DNA from 3 places in the Rhizobium sp. NXC14 genome. Region 3 is predicted to be linked to each of the others. Evidence: predicted binding sites of a transcription regulator. Region 3 holds the regulator's gene; each other region holds the start of a gene.
What was found. The regulator LexA, encoded in region 3, represses DNA repair genes until DNA is damaged. The targets are predictions, from matches to a motif close to TGTTCNNNNTGTGTTCNG.

Region 1: dinB (DNA polymerase IV) is a predicted target of LexA. The motif match lies at 2,973-2,990, and genes of this name have one in related genera.
Region 2: NXC14_RS21290 (helicase-related protein) is a predicted target of LexA. The motif match lies at 2,701-2,718, and genes of this name have one in related genera.

Annotation. Positions count from the first base shown of each region.
Region 1 covers NZ_CP021033.1:718,780-724,245, forward strand. The annotation lists gene NXC14_RS31415 (error-prone DNA polymerase) at 1-359, opposite strand, end outside; gene NXC14_RS31420 (DNA polymerase Y family protein) at 359-1,873, opposite strand; gene NXC14_RS31425 (ImuA family protein) at 1,794-2,555, opposite strand; gene dinB (DNA polymerase IV) at 3,037-4,125, shown strand; gene NXC14_RS31435 (SOS response-associated peptidase) at 4,122-4,619, opposite strand; gene NXC14_RS31440 (aldehyde reductase) at 4,725-5,466, opposite strand, start outside.
Region 2 covers NZ_CP021030.1:4,358,955-4,364,420, forward strand. The annotation lists gene NXC14_RS21270 (acetyl-CoA C-acetyltransferase) at 1-433, shown strand, start outside; gene NXC14_RS21275 (beta-ketoacyl-ACP reductase) at 501-1,226, shown strand; gene NXC14_RS33085 (hypothetical protein) at 1,296-1,454, opposite strand; gene NXC14_RS21280 (glycine zipper domain-containing protein) at 1,642-1,902, opposite strand; gene NXC14_RS21285 (DUF3309 family protein) at 1,929-2,084, opposite strand; gene NXC14_RS21290 (helicase-related protein) at 2,881-5,466, shown strand, end outside.
Region 3 covers NZ_CP021030.1:2,092,250-2,097,715, forward strand. The annotation lists gene NXC14_RS10325 (ComEC/Rec2 family competence protein) at 1-2,314, shown strand, start outside; gene lexA (transcriptional repressor LexA) at 2,295-3,011, opposite strand; gene NXC14_RS10335 (VOC family protein) at 3,210-4,106, shown strand; gene kdsA (3-deoxy-8-phosphooctulonate synthase) at 4,103-4,948, shown strand; gene eno (phosphopyruvate hydratase) at 5,090-5,466, shown strand, end outside.

The DNA.
Region 1 (5,466 bases), on a different replicon from region 3:
CCGACCAGCCCTTCGGCATAGAGCGCGACATCATCGAGATGTAGGATGCAGTTGGCTTTCCCGCCCCGGCCCTTGCCGAGCGTCAGCAGCCGCGTCAATCGTGAATAGGCCGCCCGATCGGTGGGGTAGACGAGGATCGACATGCCGTCCTGCAGGTCGAGCCGGCAGCCAACAACGAGCCGGAGGCCCGTGGCGCGCGACGCCTCCAGCGCCCGGACGATGCCGGCGAGGCTGTTGCGGTCGACGACGCCCAGCGCTTCGATGCCCATGAGCTTTGCGGTCGCGAACAGTTCCTCCGCCGAGCTTGCTCCCCTCAGGAAAGAGAAATGCGTGGTCACCTGCAGTTCGGCATAGCGCATCACGCAAACACTCCATGCAGGAACCATTTGTGCGATCCGGTTTCCGCATCGACGCCATCGCCGGATCGGAAAATCCAGAAGCGCTCGCCGGCATCGTCCTCGACGACGAAGTAGTCACGAACGGCGATCCATTCCGAGCTGCGTTGCCACCATTCGCCAAAAATCCGCTCCGGGCCGTCGGCGCGTTTCACCCGGCGCCGCTTGCCGCGCCACGTAAAGGAGAACGGCGGATGATCGGGCAGAAGCGCAATCACTTCGATCAGTTCGGGATGGGCCAGAAGCCGCGACGGTCTCGGCCAATGCAACGGCCAGGTGGCGCCGTCTTCCGGCGCCGTCGGCGCGATCCGCTGCACGCTGCGTTCCGGGACATCGCTTGCCACGGGTGCCACCCGGAAAATCCGCTGGCCGCCGCGATTGCCGAGCACATCGATGAGCGGCGTCACATCGGTTACCTGCTCTTCGATCAGCGATGACGCCGACTGTGTTTCGATGAGCGGCTCAGCGAGGATGGCGGCGAGGCTGAGCTTCTCGATACCGAAGCCAGGCTCGATCTTCTCGATGCGATCCTTGAACAGTTTTGTCAGCCAGGCGATGTCGCGGACAGGTTTGGCCGTGCCTGCCCGGAGCGCCTGGATGGTGTTGTCGACCCGATGAACAATGAGGTCGGCGCGCCGCACGCCAAGCCCGCGCTTTTCGAGCTTAAGACAGAGCTGCCGCACGAGGCGGCTCACATATTTCTCGATCGTTTCGGCTGCGCCGATCGGCTCGGCAAAGGATTTATGCACCTCGACCAGATCAGCCGGCCGAATGGGATCGATCGGCTCGGCGAGCCGGCCGAACATCTGGTCGAGGCGCCGTCCGACTTCCGGCCCGAAACGCAGCGTCAGCGGCGCTCGCGGCGTGGCCGCAAGCTCGCCCACGCTGGTAAAGCCGAGGGTGCGGAGGCTTCCGACGATGTCAGCCGGCAACCGCAGCAATGACAGCGGCAACCGGTTGATGGCTTTAGCGGTTTCGCCGCGCGGAATGATGATCGTCTCGCGATCGGTCGACCGAGCGAGTGCATGCGCCGCACCCCAGGTGTCGGCGATCGCCGCGCGCGCTGCAAGACCGCGGCCGCGGAAGCGATTGACGAGGCCTGACAACATAAGGTCTTCGCCACCCTGAAGATGGTCGGCGCCTTCCGTGTCCATGACGATGCCGTCGGGAGGATCCAGGGCAACGACGGGAGAATATTGCGACAAGGCCCAGAGCGTCAGCCGTTCGAGTGCCGCGAGATCGGCCGTCGGATCGGCATCGATCATCATCAGGCCTTGAACGAGCGCCTGCGCCTTGGCGGCCGGCATGCCGACACGAAGGCCGAGCTTGAGCGCTGCCTGATCGGCTGCCGCAATCCATCGCTTCGAGCCGCTCTTGGCGATCACCACCAGCGGTGTTTCAACCGAGAGCGAAGGATCGGCTCGCCTGATCCGGTCGGTCGGCAGTGTCGGAAGAAAGACAGATACGACCCTGGCCATCGCATGCTCCGATAATGAATTCTCCTCCCTCGCCTGCCCTCACCCGCATCAGTTCCGCCAACCAGCGCGCCCTGCCGACGCCCGGCACGGGAAGCGGTTCAGACGGCAGCACCGAGATTCGCCAGCGCGTTGCCGCCGCCGTCGGCATGCCGAAGTCGGAGGCTTCCGTCTGCCGCCGCCAGCGGCGGATCACCAGTCCGAGTGTTCCGGACTTTTCAGCCGCCAACTGCAGCCGGCGTGAGGCTGTCATCGGCAGGCGCACCAGTTCGGCAACGACGGCGCCAAGCCCGCCATAGCGCAGCGCCTCCTCGAAGCTTGCGAGCACCGTCTCTTCCTTGTCGCACTCGACGAAGATAACGCGGTCCGGATGAAGCCCGACCTGGGCGAGCGCGGGAAAGAAGAGATCGAAGCGCGTCAGGCACCAGACCACCTTTCCGGTGGTGCGCGCCGCAATGCCACCGATGAAGAGGGCCGCGGCAGCCCCATCGATCGCGCCATTGCCGCCGCCGGCCACTTCATGCAGCGCGCCATAGGCCAGACCACCTCCGGGCAGCTGCGCATCGATCTCGGCAACACCGAACGGCAGGACGCCCTGACGGCGCAAGCCTGTCCCTTTCAGGCTGGCGATTTTCTCGCGCAACTCGTCAAGAACGGCGTTCGAAGTGGCGACGGTTATGGTCATGATCTCCTTACAGCGACCTGAATTCAACTTGAGAAGAGGCGATATGTTCTTTATTTGTTCTCAAAGCGAAAACGAGTCAATGCGCAATCGGCGCGCTCAAGTTGAGCGCAATGCTGCTCGCAAGGATTCCATAAAGCGATTCAAATCGATGGCTGCACTAGGAATTTTTTCGCAGGCGCCGACCCCACCACCCAACGATGGGCGATCGGAGAGGGTCGGCGGTGCAGGCAAGTTTTCCGAAATCAGTGCTTGCGATCGCCCTTGTCGCCCTCACCTTGCTTGGCCCATGTTTCGCCTTCTGGCGCTTGTCGGCGGAAAGCGATCGCGAGACGTCGACGCTTTCCTTGAACCTGCCCTTTGCGTCGCGGCGGACATAGCGCTTATTGAATCCGGTTGATATGGCACCGAAGGCTGTTATGTTCCCTCTTTGTTTCGGCGCGAAATTCCAGCTGCCGACGCAATCGCGATTGCTGAAGCCACCATGAACGACACGAGCTCAACCCCGGTCCGAAAAATCATCCATGTAGATATGGATGCCTATTACGCATCGGTCGAGCAGCGCGATAATCCGGAGTTACGCGGCAAGCCGATCGCCGTCGGCGGATCCGCGGCGCGGGGCGTGGTGGCGGCCGCGAGCTATGAGGCCCGCAAATTCGGCGTCCACTCGGCAATGCCGTCGGTGACTGCCAAACGAAAATGTCCGGAGCTGATTTTCGTGCCACCGCGCTTCGACGTCTACAAGGCTGTATCCCAGCAGATCCGTGAGATCTTTGCCGAATATACACCTCTCATCGAGCCGCTGTCGCTCGACGAAGCCTATCTCGACGTGACGCATAATCTCAAGGGCATGGAGATCGCCACCGAGATCGCACTGGAGATCCGCGCCAGGATCAAACAAGTCACTGGCCTCAACGCGTCGGCTGGAATTTCCTACAACAAGTTCCTCGCCAAGATGGCAAGCGACCTCAACAAACCCAATGGCCAAGCCGTCATCACGCCAAAAAACGGGCCGGCCTTCGTTCAACAGCTTCCCGTCAAGAAATTCCATGGCGTCGGACCGGCGACGGCGGAAAAGATGCGTCGGCTCGGTATCGACACCGGCGCCGATCTCAAGGAGAAGACGCTCGAATTCCTGGTCGAACATTTCGGCAAGTCAGGACCCTATTTCTACGGCATTGCCCGCGGCATTGACGAGCGCCAGGTCAAGCCAAACCGAGTGCGGAAATCCGTCGGCGCCGAGGATACGTTTTCGCAGGATCTCCATGCGTACGAGCCGGCCCGCGAAGGACTCCAGCCGTTGATCGAAAAGGTATGGGGTTATTGCGAGGCCAATGGGATCGGCGCCAAGACGGTGACGCTCAAGGTCAAATATGCCGACTTCAACCAGATCAGCCGCAGCAAGACAGTTGTGGCCCCTCTGCCGGCGATCTCTGACCTCGAAGAGATCGTCGGCCTACTGCTGGGGCCGATCTTTCCGCCGCGCAAGGGTATTCGCCTGCTCGGTGTCACCCTGTCCTCTTTGGAACGGCAAGCTTCTGGAAGGGAGCCGCAGTTGCGGTTGGCGCTTTAGACGGCCAGCATCGGCTGGGCAGGCGCGCCCGCGTGGCGCTTGACGCGGAACGTCCCTCCCGGCAGCGGCCGCAGGATTTCGTCTTCCGGGAGAAGACAATCGAGCCATGCCATGCGTTGATCGCGCGTCAGCACCGCCATTTGACGATCGTGGTAGGGCGCAATATCCGCATTCGCATCGATGGTCAGGATGGCATATGCCTCAGGCCAATCCTCAGTCGCCGGGCGCCAGATCCCCGCGAAATAGAACCAGTCGCCATTCGCGAGCGAGAAGCTGAAATTCTTATGACGAAACTCCGACGCCGGCACCAGGCAGCGATGGGTTGGAAACGTCCTTCCTTCAGACCGGACGACATCGACGGCGCGCGGTCCGCCGTCTCGGGGACGCAGCCCCCAAGGCAGTTCCACCATCTCCACATCGCCGTCGTGGCGTCTTATGATGACGCGGCGCTCGTCGAGCGGGGCGTCGGACTGGAAAACGGTCGCTTTCATAATATGGAACATATCAGGAACGACCTCGTTAGACATAGCGGCTGCAGAGATCAGAACAAATACCGCAAATCGCATTCGCCCAACCGACACCAAGACACGCAGTGGCCGTTAAATCGAGCTTACGACGCCATAACGAAATAGACTCCGGGCGGTATCGATGATGGTTTCCTCCTGAGCCCGAGGACGCCATCCCAGCACTCGCATAGCCTTCTCGCTGCTGCTCCTGCGAATGGGCCCGCTTGCTACCTTTTCCATCTCCGGTGTTTGCACCATCGAAGCGAGTTCGCCCAGCTTTTCCCTGAGGGTCTTCGCCATATCGAAGAGCGTGACGACGTCACCGCTCACACCGATGAAGCGCTGTCCCCTAGCCGCCTCCGCCGTCATCGCAAGGATGTGTAGGTCCGCCAGATCACGGACATCTACCATGCCGAAGCTCAAGCCAGGCAGGGGCGGAGCGCCCTGCAGCAGCTGTTTGATGAAAGCGATCGAGGCAGAAATGTCCGGCCCCAGAACCGGCCCGAAAATTCCCACAGGGTTGACGACCGACATTTCGAGAGCGCCCGCCTCCCTGTCGATGAAGTCCCAGGCGGCTCGCTCGGCAAGGACCTTCGATTTGATATAGGGTTGCACGTCCGGCCCGTTCGGGTTGGTCCAATCCTCCTCGTCAAAGACCTTGTCGTAGTTGACGTGACCGTAGCCGATGGCTGCAAAGGAGGAAGTCAGCACGACGCGCTTCACACCGGCATCTCTTGCGGCGCGCAGGACGCGCAAGGTGCCGTCACGGGCCGGAACGATCAGTTCTTCCTCGTTCTCGGGTGCTTGCTGTGGAAATGGCGAAGCCACGTGGAGC
Region 2 (5,466 bases), 2.2 Mb from region 3:
CAACGACGGCGCTGCCGCCGCCGTGCTGATGAGCGAGGCGGAAGCGGCGCGGCGCGGCATTCAGCCGCTTGCCCGCATCGTTTCCTGGGCAACGGCGGGCGTCGATCCGTCCATCATGGGCACCGGCCCGATCCCGGCGTCGCGCAAGGCGCTCGAAAAGGCCGGCTGGTCTGTGAACGATCTCGATCTCGTCGAGGCCAACGAAGCCTTCGCGGCACAGGCTTGCGCTGTCACTAAGGATCTCGGCTGGGATCCGTCGATCGTCAACGTCAATGGCGGGGCGATTGCGATAGGCCATCCGATCGGCGCCTCCGGCGCGCGCATTCTCAACACCCTGCTGTTCGAGATGAAGCGCCGCGGCGCGAAGAAGGGCCTCGCCACGCTTTGTATCGGCGGCGGCATGGGCGTCGCCATGTGCTTTGAAGCACCTTAAACAGCATACGATCCGTCATTGGTTAAATGCCGCCACGAGCAGGCGAAAACACAGAGGGGAGCGGAACATGAGCAGAGTAGCTCTGGTCACCGGAGGTACACGCGGCATCGGCGCAGCGATATCCATGGCGCTGAAAAATGCCGGCTACAGGGTTGCGGCCACTTATGCCGGTAATGACGAGAAGGCTCATGCCTTTCATGACGTCACCGGCGTTGCGGTATTCAAATGGGATGTTTCGGACTACGCTGCCTGCGGTGAAGGGATCACCAAGGTCGAACGCGAGATCGGGCCGGTCGAAATCCTCGTCAACAATGCCGGCATCACCCGCGACGCGATGTTCCACAAGATGACGCCGCAGCAGTGGCACGAGGTGATCAACACCAATCTGACCGGCCTGTTCAACATGACGCATCAGGTCTGGAGCGGCATGCGCGACCGCAGCTTCGGCCGCATCGTCAATATCTCGTCAATCAACGGCCAGAAGGGCCAGATGGGCCAGGCGAACTATTCGGCGGCCAAGGCGGGCGATCTCGGCTTTACCAAGGCGCTTGCTCAGGAAGGGGCGGCGAAAAACATCACCGTCAATGCCATCTGCCCCGGTTATATCGGAACGGAAATGGTGCTTGCCGTGCCGGAGAAGGTACTGAATGAACGCATCATTCCGCAGATCCCGGTCGGCCGGCTCGGCGAGCCCGAAGAAATTGCCCGCTGCGTCACCTTCCTCGTCTCCGACGATGCTGGTTTCATCACCGGTTCGACGCTGACGGCCAATGGTGGGCAATTCTTCGTTTAAGACAGGACGAACGTTTGTTGATTTGCAAAGGCGCGTTGCAGGACGCGCCTTTGCTTTTTGTCCGGGAGCTCAGAAGCGCTTGCCGGTGTTCCGGTCCCGCTGAACCCGAATCTTGACAGGCACTCGCTGCCGCGAGCGACCTCCGCTGCGAAGAGCTGAGACCGCTGATGTCAGGAAAGCCGCGGCAACGAGAATGGCGACGGTGGAATTCAGGACAATCTGGTCCATGCAAATATTCCTTTCAGTGCCTCGGGCGATGGTACCTGCCCTGCGCTCACGAAGGAAATATGCGCCAAGCTAGTGGGCGCCGGTAGATTTGACTTTCACGACCGTTCGTCAACGTCACATTTACGAACGCGCCGGCAAAGAAAACGGGCGCCGAAGCGCCCGTTGGGAGTCCGATATGACTTGTCGGTCAGTAGCGGCAACGAGCCTCGTAGCGGCGGCCGTAGCGGTCGCGATAGATGCAGTAGCCGCGGCGTTCGACCGACTGGCCGATCAGGGCGCCGGTCAGACCGCCGGCAACCGCGCCGACAGCGGCACCACCCCAGCTGTTGGTGACCGCGCCGCCGATGACCGCACCGGTGCCGGCGCCGATCGCCGTGCCCTGTTCGGTCGCCGTGCAGGATGCGAGAGCGCCCACGAGCGCGCCGATAAGAACAATCTTCTTCATCATGTCGTAACTCCCCAAGTTGTCGGGCTTTAAATGCGGCCCATTAGTACAAGGATAATGATAATGACGAGAACTAGCCCCAAACCGCCGGAAGGTCCATAGCCCCAGCCACGGCTATAACCCCAGTTTGGCAGAGCTCCGATCAAGAGCAGAATGAGGATAACGAGAAGTATCGTGCCAAGCATGGTGTTTTTCCTTCATTTCATCCGCAATCTGGATGGACAAGAAACACGCATTGGCGATTTTTGTTCCCGGTTGGGCGCGTAAATTAGCACGCAAGGCGATTCATGGTTTGTGATCCGTCACCCCTCACAAACCGTCCGTATGGTTAAAAAAGCATTTAAATACAATATGTTGCGGTGAACAAAGCAGGAAGGTCTCGCTGTCTCCGATTCGTCGGTGATTCGTTCCGTTTTTGATCGACCCCACTGGGCAAGCGGGTCCGGCTTAACGCTGTGTGAATTTGCTCGCCGGAAGATTAACACCGACGTGACGAGATCTCGCCGCCTGCCCCGCATCTAGCGGCAGAACATGGCGACGCCACCAGATATGGCCGTGAACGAAAGGGGAAAGCCGAGCAGTCGGCGATTCGTCGCTGATTTGTTCCGGATTTGATCGAGATGTTATTTCGACGCATTTTTCACTTGGCAGAAAGCGTATGCCAGACCTCCGGCACGGTCACAAAATACCAACAGGAGAGAGTTCCGCGATTCAGCATTTAGTAGGAAAAAGTGATTCAAAATCAATACTTAGCCGTGAACAAAAGCTGAATCAATAGGAGTCAGTGATTCGTCTCTGATTCGTTCTCACGCTGTTCCGAATTGGAAATACGCACCGTCGAGACGACTCGCAAAGGTCGCAATCCCCGAGGCATTTTGAAATCTGCCCTTGCGTTTGCGGCGGTAGCTGTCCATGTGTTCTGTGCCTCCATCGAGATGGCAAAATTTTTCCCGGGGCGCGCCTGCCTCACTTGCATGGACCATGACTCTGACTTCGCAGCCGATGATTCTGAGCGGGCGCGGTGTGACCGCGGTGCTTGGACCAACCAATACCGGCAAGACCCATTATGCCATCGAGCGCATGGTCGCACACGGGACCGGCGTGATCGGCCTGCCGCTCAGGCTCCTGGCCCGCGAGGTCTATACGCGGGTGGTGGAGAAGGTCGGCTTGCAGAACGTGGCGCTGGTCACCGGCGAAGAAAAGATTTCGCCGCCCAATGCGCGTTTTTCCGTCTGCACTGTCGAGGCGATGCCGCGGGAGACCAAAGCCGCCTTTGTCGCGATCGACGAGGTACAGCTCGCGGGCGATCTCGAGCGTGGCCATATCTTTACCGACCGCATCCTGCATCTTCGCGGCCGCGATGAAACGCTGTTACTGGGTGCAGGGACGATGCGGCCGATCCTGCAGCATATCCTGCCGGGTATCACCATCGTCGAGCGGCCGCGGCTTTCGCATCTCCTTTACGCCGGGCAGAAGAAGATCACCCGGCTGCCGCAGCGCTCCGCCATCGTCGCCTTTTCCGCCGACGAGGTCTATGCCATCGCCGAACTGATCCGCCGGCAGCGCGGCGGTGCGGCAGTCGTGCTGGGGGCGCTGAGCCCCCGCACCCGCAATGCGCAGGTCGCGCTCTATCAGGCGGGCGACGTCGAATATCTGGTGGCGACCGATGCGATCGGCATGGGCCTCAACCTCGACGTCGATCACGTCGCCTTCGCCCAGGACCGGAAATTCGACGGCTATCAGTTCCGCAACCTCAATCCGGCCGAACTCGGCCAGATCGCCGGCCGCGCCGGGCGGCACGTGCGGGACGGCACCTTCGGCGTCACGGGACAGGTCTCGCCTTTCGACGAGGAACTGGTGCAGCGCATCGAGGGACATGAATTCGACAACGTCAAGGTTCTGCAGTGGCGCACGACGGAGATGGACTTCTCCTCGATTCAGTCGCTGCGCGCCAGCCTGGAGGCCGGGCCGCGCGTGCCCGGGCTGACGCGGGCGCTGCCGGCGGTCGACCAGCAGGCGCTCGAGCAGCTTTCGCGCTACCCCGAGGTAATGGACCTCGCCGACAGGCCGGCCCGCGTCGAAAAACTCTGGGAGGCTTGCGCGCTGCCCGATTACCGGCGTATCACTCCGGCCCAACATGCCGATCTTATTTCGACCCTCTTTTCCGATCTCGTGCGCTATGGCACGGTGAACGAGCAGTTTCTTGCGGAGCAGGTTCATCGCTCGGATCGAACTGATGGGGAAATTGACACGCTTTCGGCGCGAATCGCGCAGATAAGGACCTGGACCTACGTTTCGAATCGGCCCGGCTGGCTTGCCGATCCGACACATTGGCAGGAAAAGACGCGGGAAATCGAAGATCGATTGTCCGATGCGTTACATGAAAGGTTGACGAAACGCTTTGTTGATCGCAGGACATCTGTGCTCATGAAGCGCCTGAGAGAGAATGCGATGCTGGAAGCTGAAATCAGTGTGAATGGCGATGTCTTCGTTGAAGGACATCATGTAGGGCAGTTGAGCGGATTCCGTTTCACCCCGGTGGCGGGAACGGATGGACCGGATGCCAAGGCGGTTCAGGCTGCGTCGCAGAAGGCGCTGGCGCTCGAGTTCGAGGCCCGTGCAGCCCGGCTGCATGCCGCGGGTAACAGCGATCTGGCGATCGGTTCGGATGGATTGATCCGTTGGCTCGGCGACCCAGTGGCGCGGCTTTCCGGCAGCGATCACGTCATGCGGCCGCGCGTGATCCTGCTCGCCGACGAGCAGTTGACGGGCAATGCCCGCGATCACGTCGCCGCCCGCATCGAACGATTCGTCAATCATCACATCAGCACGGTATTGAAGCCTCTGGACGATCTGTCGCGCGCCGAAGACCTGCAGGGCCTTGCCAAGGGTCTTGCCTTCCAGCTGGTCGAAAATCTCGGCGTGCTCTTCCGCCGCGACGTCACCGAAGAAGTGAAGTCGCTGGATCAGGAGGCTCGCGCCTCCATGCGCCGCTACGGCGTGCGTTTCGGGGCCTATCATATCTTCGTTCCGGCCCTTCTGAAGCCGGCACCGGCCGAACTGATCACGCTGCTCTGGGCGTTGAAGAACGACGGTCTCGACAAGCCGGGCTACGGCGATCTCATTCCCGTGCTTGCCGCTGGCCGCACCTCCGTTGTCACCGATCCGAGCTTCGAGCGGATGTTCTACAAGCTCGCCGGCTTCCGTTTCCTCGGCAAGCGCGCCGTGCGCATCGACATTCTGGAGCGGCTTGCCGATATCATCCGTCCGCTGCTGCAATGGAAGCCCGGACAGAACAATCGTCCGGAAGGCGCCTATGACGGTCGCCGTTTCACGACGACGACGGCGATGCTGTCGATTCTCGGGGCAACGCTCGAGGACATGGAAGAGATCCTCAAGGGCCTCGGCTATCGCGCCGATGCCGTGAAGGCGGAAGAGGCGTCGGCCCATCTTGCGGCGCAGGACGCAGCTTCAGCCCCTGCCGCCTCCGCGGAAATGTCCGGGGAAGAAGCGGTAGAAAAAGCCGATCACGACGATGCCGACGCGGCGACGGAAGAGGCTGCTTCC
Region 3 (5,466 bases):
CTTGCGTCATCGGCTACTGGCCGCCGCCTGGCAATCGCTGCCTGCCGGAGCCTGCATGCTGGGCGAAGAGGCCGATCATGGCCGAATGCTGCTGTTCTCGCCGGTCTTCCTCGGAGCCGGATCGGCCTTCTGGTTTCTTGCGGCATCGGATTTGCCCCTCGTTCCATCGCTGCTCTGCTTGCTGGTGTCGGCGGCCGCGGTTTTCCTCACCGGTCCCAGCCGGCCGGCCTTGCGCGCAAGTTTCATGGCGCTGGCACTTTTCGCGGGCGGCATGCTCTCGGCTCAGTTTGAGAGCTGGCGGGCTTCGACGGTGATCCTCGATTCATCCGTGACGACCGCGGTGACCGGCCGGGTCGAACGCCGGGAAGGCGACGGCCGCGGGCGCTGGCGCTACATTCTTGCCGTCACCGGCACCGAGGCTCCGGAGCTGAAACGGCCGCCGAGACGCATCACCGCGATCGTCCGGGGCGCCGATGCGCCTTTCGAGATCGGCGACATCATCACCGGCAAGGCACGGCTGACGCCGCCGGCGGGCCCCGCACTTCCCGCGCTCAACGACTTCTCCTTCGGTGCCTATTTCGACGGCATCGGCGCCAACGGTTTCTTCTATGGTGCGCCGGAGAAACTCGACTTGGAGGCAGGCCTGCAGGCGGCCAGCTGCACGTCGGAGGCTCTGCTCGAATGGCTCTACCGGCTGCGCAGCAGCATCGGCGACCGCATAAGATCGATCCTGCCCGGCGATACCGGCGCTTTTGCCGCTGCCCTGGTGACGGACGAACGGTGCGCCATATCGCACGCGACGACGGAGGCGCTGCGCCAGTCCGGCCTTGCCCATATCGTCGCGATCTCTGGCCTCAACATGGCGCTGTCGGCTGGCATCTTCTTCGTCGGCTTTCGGATGCTGCTCAGCCTCTTTCCCGGCGTCGCCCAAGCCTATCCGACAAAGAAGATCGCCGCTGCCGGCGCGCTCATCGCCGTCACCGCCTATTACCTGATCTCCGGTTTCGGGGTTTCGGCCGAGCGCGCCTTTATCATGATGGCCATCATGCTGATTGCCGTCTTCTTCGACCGGCCGTCGATCAGCCTGCGCAATGTCGTTCTCTCCGCGCTCATCATCATCGCCATTTCACCTTCGGAAGTATTGGGACCGAGCTTTCAGATGTCCTTTGCCGCCACATTGGCCTTGGTATCGGGCTATCAGTTGTGGAAGGACAGGCGTGTCCGCGAAAACGCTTTTCTGAAACTGCCGATCATGAGGCCGGTGGTTGCCGTCGCCGGTTTCTTCGGCGGCGTCTTCCTGACCTCGCTGATCGGCGGCTTTTCCACCGCATTGTTTTCGATTGAGCATTTTCATCGCCTGACGGCTTACGGCCTGCCGGCAAACCTTGCGACGATGCCGATTATCTCCTTCATCGTCATGCCGGCCGGATTGTTGGCGATGTTGCTCATGCTTTTCGGTTTGGACGCTCCGCTCTGGAAGGTCGTCGGATTCGGCCTCGATCTGGTGATTGCGGTTGCCAAGACGGTGTCCGGCTGGGGCGGTGATATCGGCATCGGCCGCTTGCCCGCCTGGTATTTCGCAGTGGCGGTGGCAGGCTTTCTGCTGCTGACGCTGCTGCGCACTCGGCTGCGCCACGTCGGCACCTCGATCATCGCCATCTCTACGCTCATCGTGCTGCTTCTGCCGGTTCCCCGGCCGCCGGATCTGCTGATTTCGGAGGATGGCAGTCTGGTTGCGGTCGTCGCGGCTGAGGCAATAGCTTCCAACCGTGAAAACCCGCCGGATTTCATATTCGACCAGTGGCAGAGAGCGCTGGTGCTGCCGACACATGATCCGCCGAAGATGCTGGATGGTCCGGCCATCCCGCCGGAAGGAGAAGGCCGCCGTGTCAGGCTTTCCCGCGATCAGCAGAACGAAGCGAGTGCGGCGATGCGGGCAGCCGCAGCAGGCGGTGAAGCAAACCGTTTTTCCTGCGTCAAGAAGGCTTGGTGCACATCAAGACTTGGCAATGGCCATATCGTCACCGTCATCGACAATGCCGCCTATCTCGGCCCGGCCTGCGATACGGCCGATATCGTCGTGACCTCGGTCCGTCTGCGTTTCAACAGCTGCCGTTCAGGTGGCACGCTTTTCACCGGCGAGACGCTGCGTAGGACCGGCTCGCTCGAATTGCGTTTCGCCGATGCCGGCCTGGAGGTCGCCACCGCATTCGATGCTTTGTCGCGACCATGGATGCGCCATCGCGCCTATGATTGGCGCAATGATCGTTTTACCGATTCCAGCCCATCCGGCGTCAGTGATAGCGACGGATGAGGCCGACGAGCTTGCCCTGCACCTTGACCCGGTCGGGCCCGAAGATGCGGGTCTCATAAGCCGGGTTGGCGGCCTCGAGCGCGATCGAGGCGCCCTTGCGGCGGAAACGCTTCAGCGTTGCTTCCTCGTCATCGACGAGGGCAACGACGATGTCGCCGGGACTGGCGGTACTGCCGTTGCGAATGATCACGGTGTCGCCGTCGAAGATGCCGGCGTCGATCATCGAATCGCCTTTGACCTCCAGCGCATAGTGCTCACCGGAGCCGAGCATATCTGAAGGAACGACGATATCGTGGGTGTTGTTCTGGATCGCCGAGATCGGAACGCCGGCGGCGATACGTCCCATGACCGGCACGGAGACGGAGTTGCCATTGTCGGCGACCGGCTTTGGCGCAGCGGGGGCGGCGACCGGCTGGGGCTTGCCGAGGCTGCCCTCGATGACGCTCGGCGAAAAACCGCGACGCTGAAGACTGGGGTTATAGGCCTCCGGAAGCTTGATCACCTCGAGCGCCCGGGCGCGGTTCGGTAGGCGGCGAATGAAGCCGCGTTCCTCAAGCGCCGTGATCAGGCGGTGAATGCCGGATTTCGAGGCGAGATCCAGGGCATCCTTCATTTCGTCGAAAGAGGGAGGAACGCCGGATTCCTTCATGCGCTCATGGATGAAAAGGAGAAGCTCCTGTTGTTTGCGCGTGAGCATCGACGTCAGACCCCGTGATTGAAACAAATCCAGAACGGACACTATATGTTCCATATGTGTTCCGCAAGTAGCTAAATTTCCGTAAAAGTTCACGTCAACTCGTGGAGATTTTTATTTTCATTTGCCGGATTGGCGCACATGTCTTGCATTGAGGGAGGTGCTGTCGCACATCTCTTGCCGGTTTCAGGAGGGATATTCATGAACGCGCATTCCGCCAGGTCGCACCCGCTGGATCATGTCGTGCTGCCCGTGGTCAATATCGATCTGGCGCGTGAGAGGCTTGGCAAGCTCGGTTTCACCGTCGCCGCCGATGCACGCCATCCCTTCGGAACGGAGAATGCCTGCGTCTTTTTCGCCGACAAGACCTATCTGGAGCCGCTTGGCGTGGCGAGTGTCGACGAGAGCGAGGCAGCGGCCCGCCAGGGCAACGTCTTCATCGCCCGCAATCGCGCCTTCCGTTTCCGCTGCGGCGAGGAGGGACTTTCTGCGCTGGCCTTCCTCAGCGAGGATGCCGACCTCGATCATAAGCGCTTCGTCAGCAACGGCGCGAGCGCCGGTGAGATGTTGCAGTTCAGCCGGCCGATGCGGATGCCGGACGGTTCGGAGAGCGTCGGCAGCTTTAAGCTGGCCTTTGCAGCTGATTTGCGCGCCCCCGATTTCTTTCTCTTTACTTGCCAGCGCATCAATTCGTTCCCTACAGATCGCGCCGCGCTGGAGACGCACGCCAATGGCGTGATCGGCATTGCCGAGATCGCACTTTGTGCACCGGACCCGGCGGCATTCGCCGCCTTCGTCGGGCTCGCGATTGGGCAGGCGGCGGTGGAGAAAACCGGTTTCGGCGTGAATATCGCGGCATCGAATGCAAAGATCAGCTTGATGACGCCGGAAGGGCTGGAGGCCTATTTCGAAACCGCTGTCTCATCAGCCGATCGCGGCCTGCGGGGGCGGGCAATCCTCTTCACCGTCATCGATCTTGCCGTGACAGAAGCGCATTTGGGTGCTAACGGGATCACATTCACACGCAAGAACAATCGCATTCTGGTGAAGCCCACGCCCGGGCAGGGTGCGCTCTTCGCCTTCGAGGAAACACGATGAGCACCGACACGAATTCCGAAGTCAGGATCGGCGAAGGCGAAGGCCAGGTGACTTTTTCCAATACTGGCCGCTTGTCGCTGATCGCCGGTCCATGCCAGATGGAGAGCCGGGATCACGCCTTCATGGTCGCCGGCACGCTGAAGGAGCTTTGCGGCAAGCTCGGCATTGGCCTCGTCTACAAGAGCTCCTTCGACAAGGCGAACCGTACCTCGCTCTCGGCTGAACGCGGCATCGGCCTGGAAAAGGGCATGGAGGTCTTTGCCGACCTCAAGAAGGAATTCGGCTTTCCCGTCATAACCGACGTCCATACGGCCGAGCAATGCGCCGAGGTGGCCAGGGTGGTCGATGTTCTGCAGATCCCGGCCTTCCTCTGCCGTCAGACCGACCTTCTGATCGCCGCCGCCAGAACCGGCCGCGCCGTCAATGTCAAGAAGGGCCAGTTCCTCGCCCCTTGGGATATGAAGAACGTTCTGAAGAAGCTCAACGCCAGCGGCAATCCGAATGTGCTCTTGTGCGAGCGCGGTGCCTCCTTCGGCTACAATACGCTGGTTTCCGACATGCGTTCGCTGCCGATCATGGCGGCGATGGGGGCTCCCGTCATTTTTGACGCCACCCATTCCGTGGCGCAGCCGGGCGGGCAGGGCGATTCCTCCGGCGGCCAGCGCGAGTTCGTGGAAACGCTGGCGCGCGCGGCAGTGGCGACGGGAATTGCCGGCGTCTTCGTCGAAACCCATCAGGATCCCGACAACGCACCGTCCGACGGGCCGAACATGGTCTATCTCAAGGACATGCCGCGACTGCTTGAGAAGTTGCTTGCCTTCGATGCGATCGCCAAGGCCTAACGTTCAACAGGCTGACATGATCGTGGTTTAGGCCACGATGCAATACCCCTTCGAAGGCGGGAAATTGCGCCATTGTAATTTGCACGCCTTCGATTATGACAGGCTTCGAACGACTTATCACCCACTGAGCAGGAAGAACCCATGACTGCAATCACCGATATCATCGCCCGCGAGATCCTCGATAGCCGTGGCAACCCCACCGTCGAAGTCGACGTCTATCTCGAAGACGGCAGCATGGGCCGCGCGGCCGTTCCCTCGGGCGCCTCGACGGGCGCACATGAGGCGGTCGAGCTGCGCGACGGCGGCAAGCGCTACCTCGGCAAGGGCGTCGAAAAGGCGGTCGAGGCCGCCAACAGCGAGATCTTCGACGCGATCGGCGGCATCGACGCCGAAAATCAGATCCAGATCGACAACATCATGATCGAGCTCGATGGCACGCCGAACAAGTCGCGCCTCGGCGCCAACGCCATCCTTGGCGTCTCGCTCGCCGTCGCCAAAGCTGCGGCCCAGGCATCCGG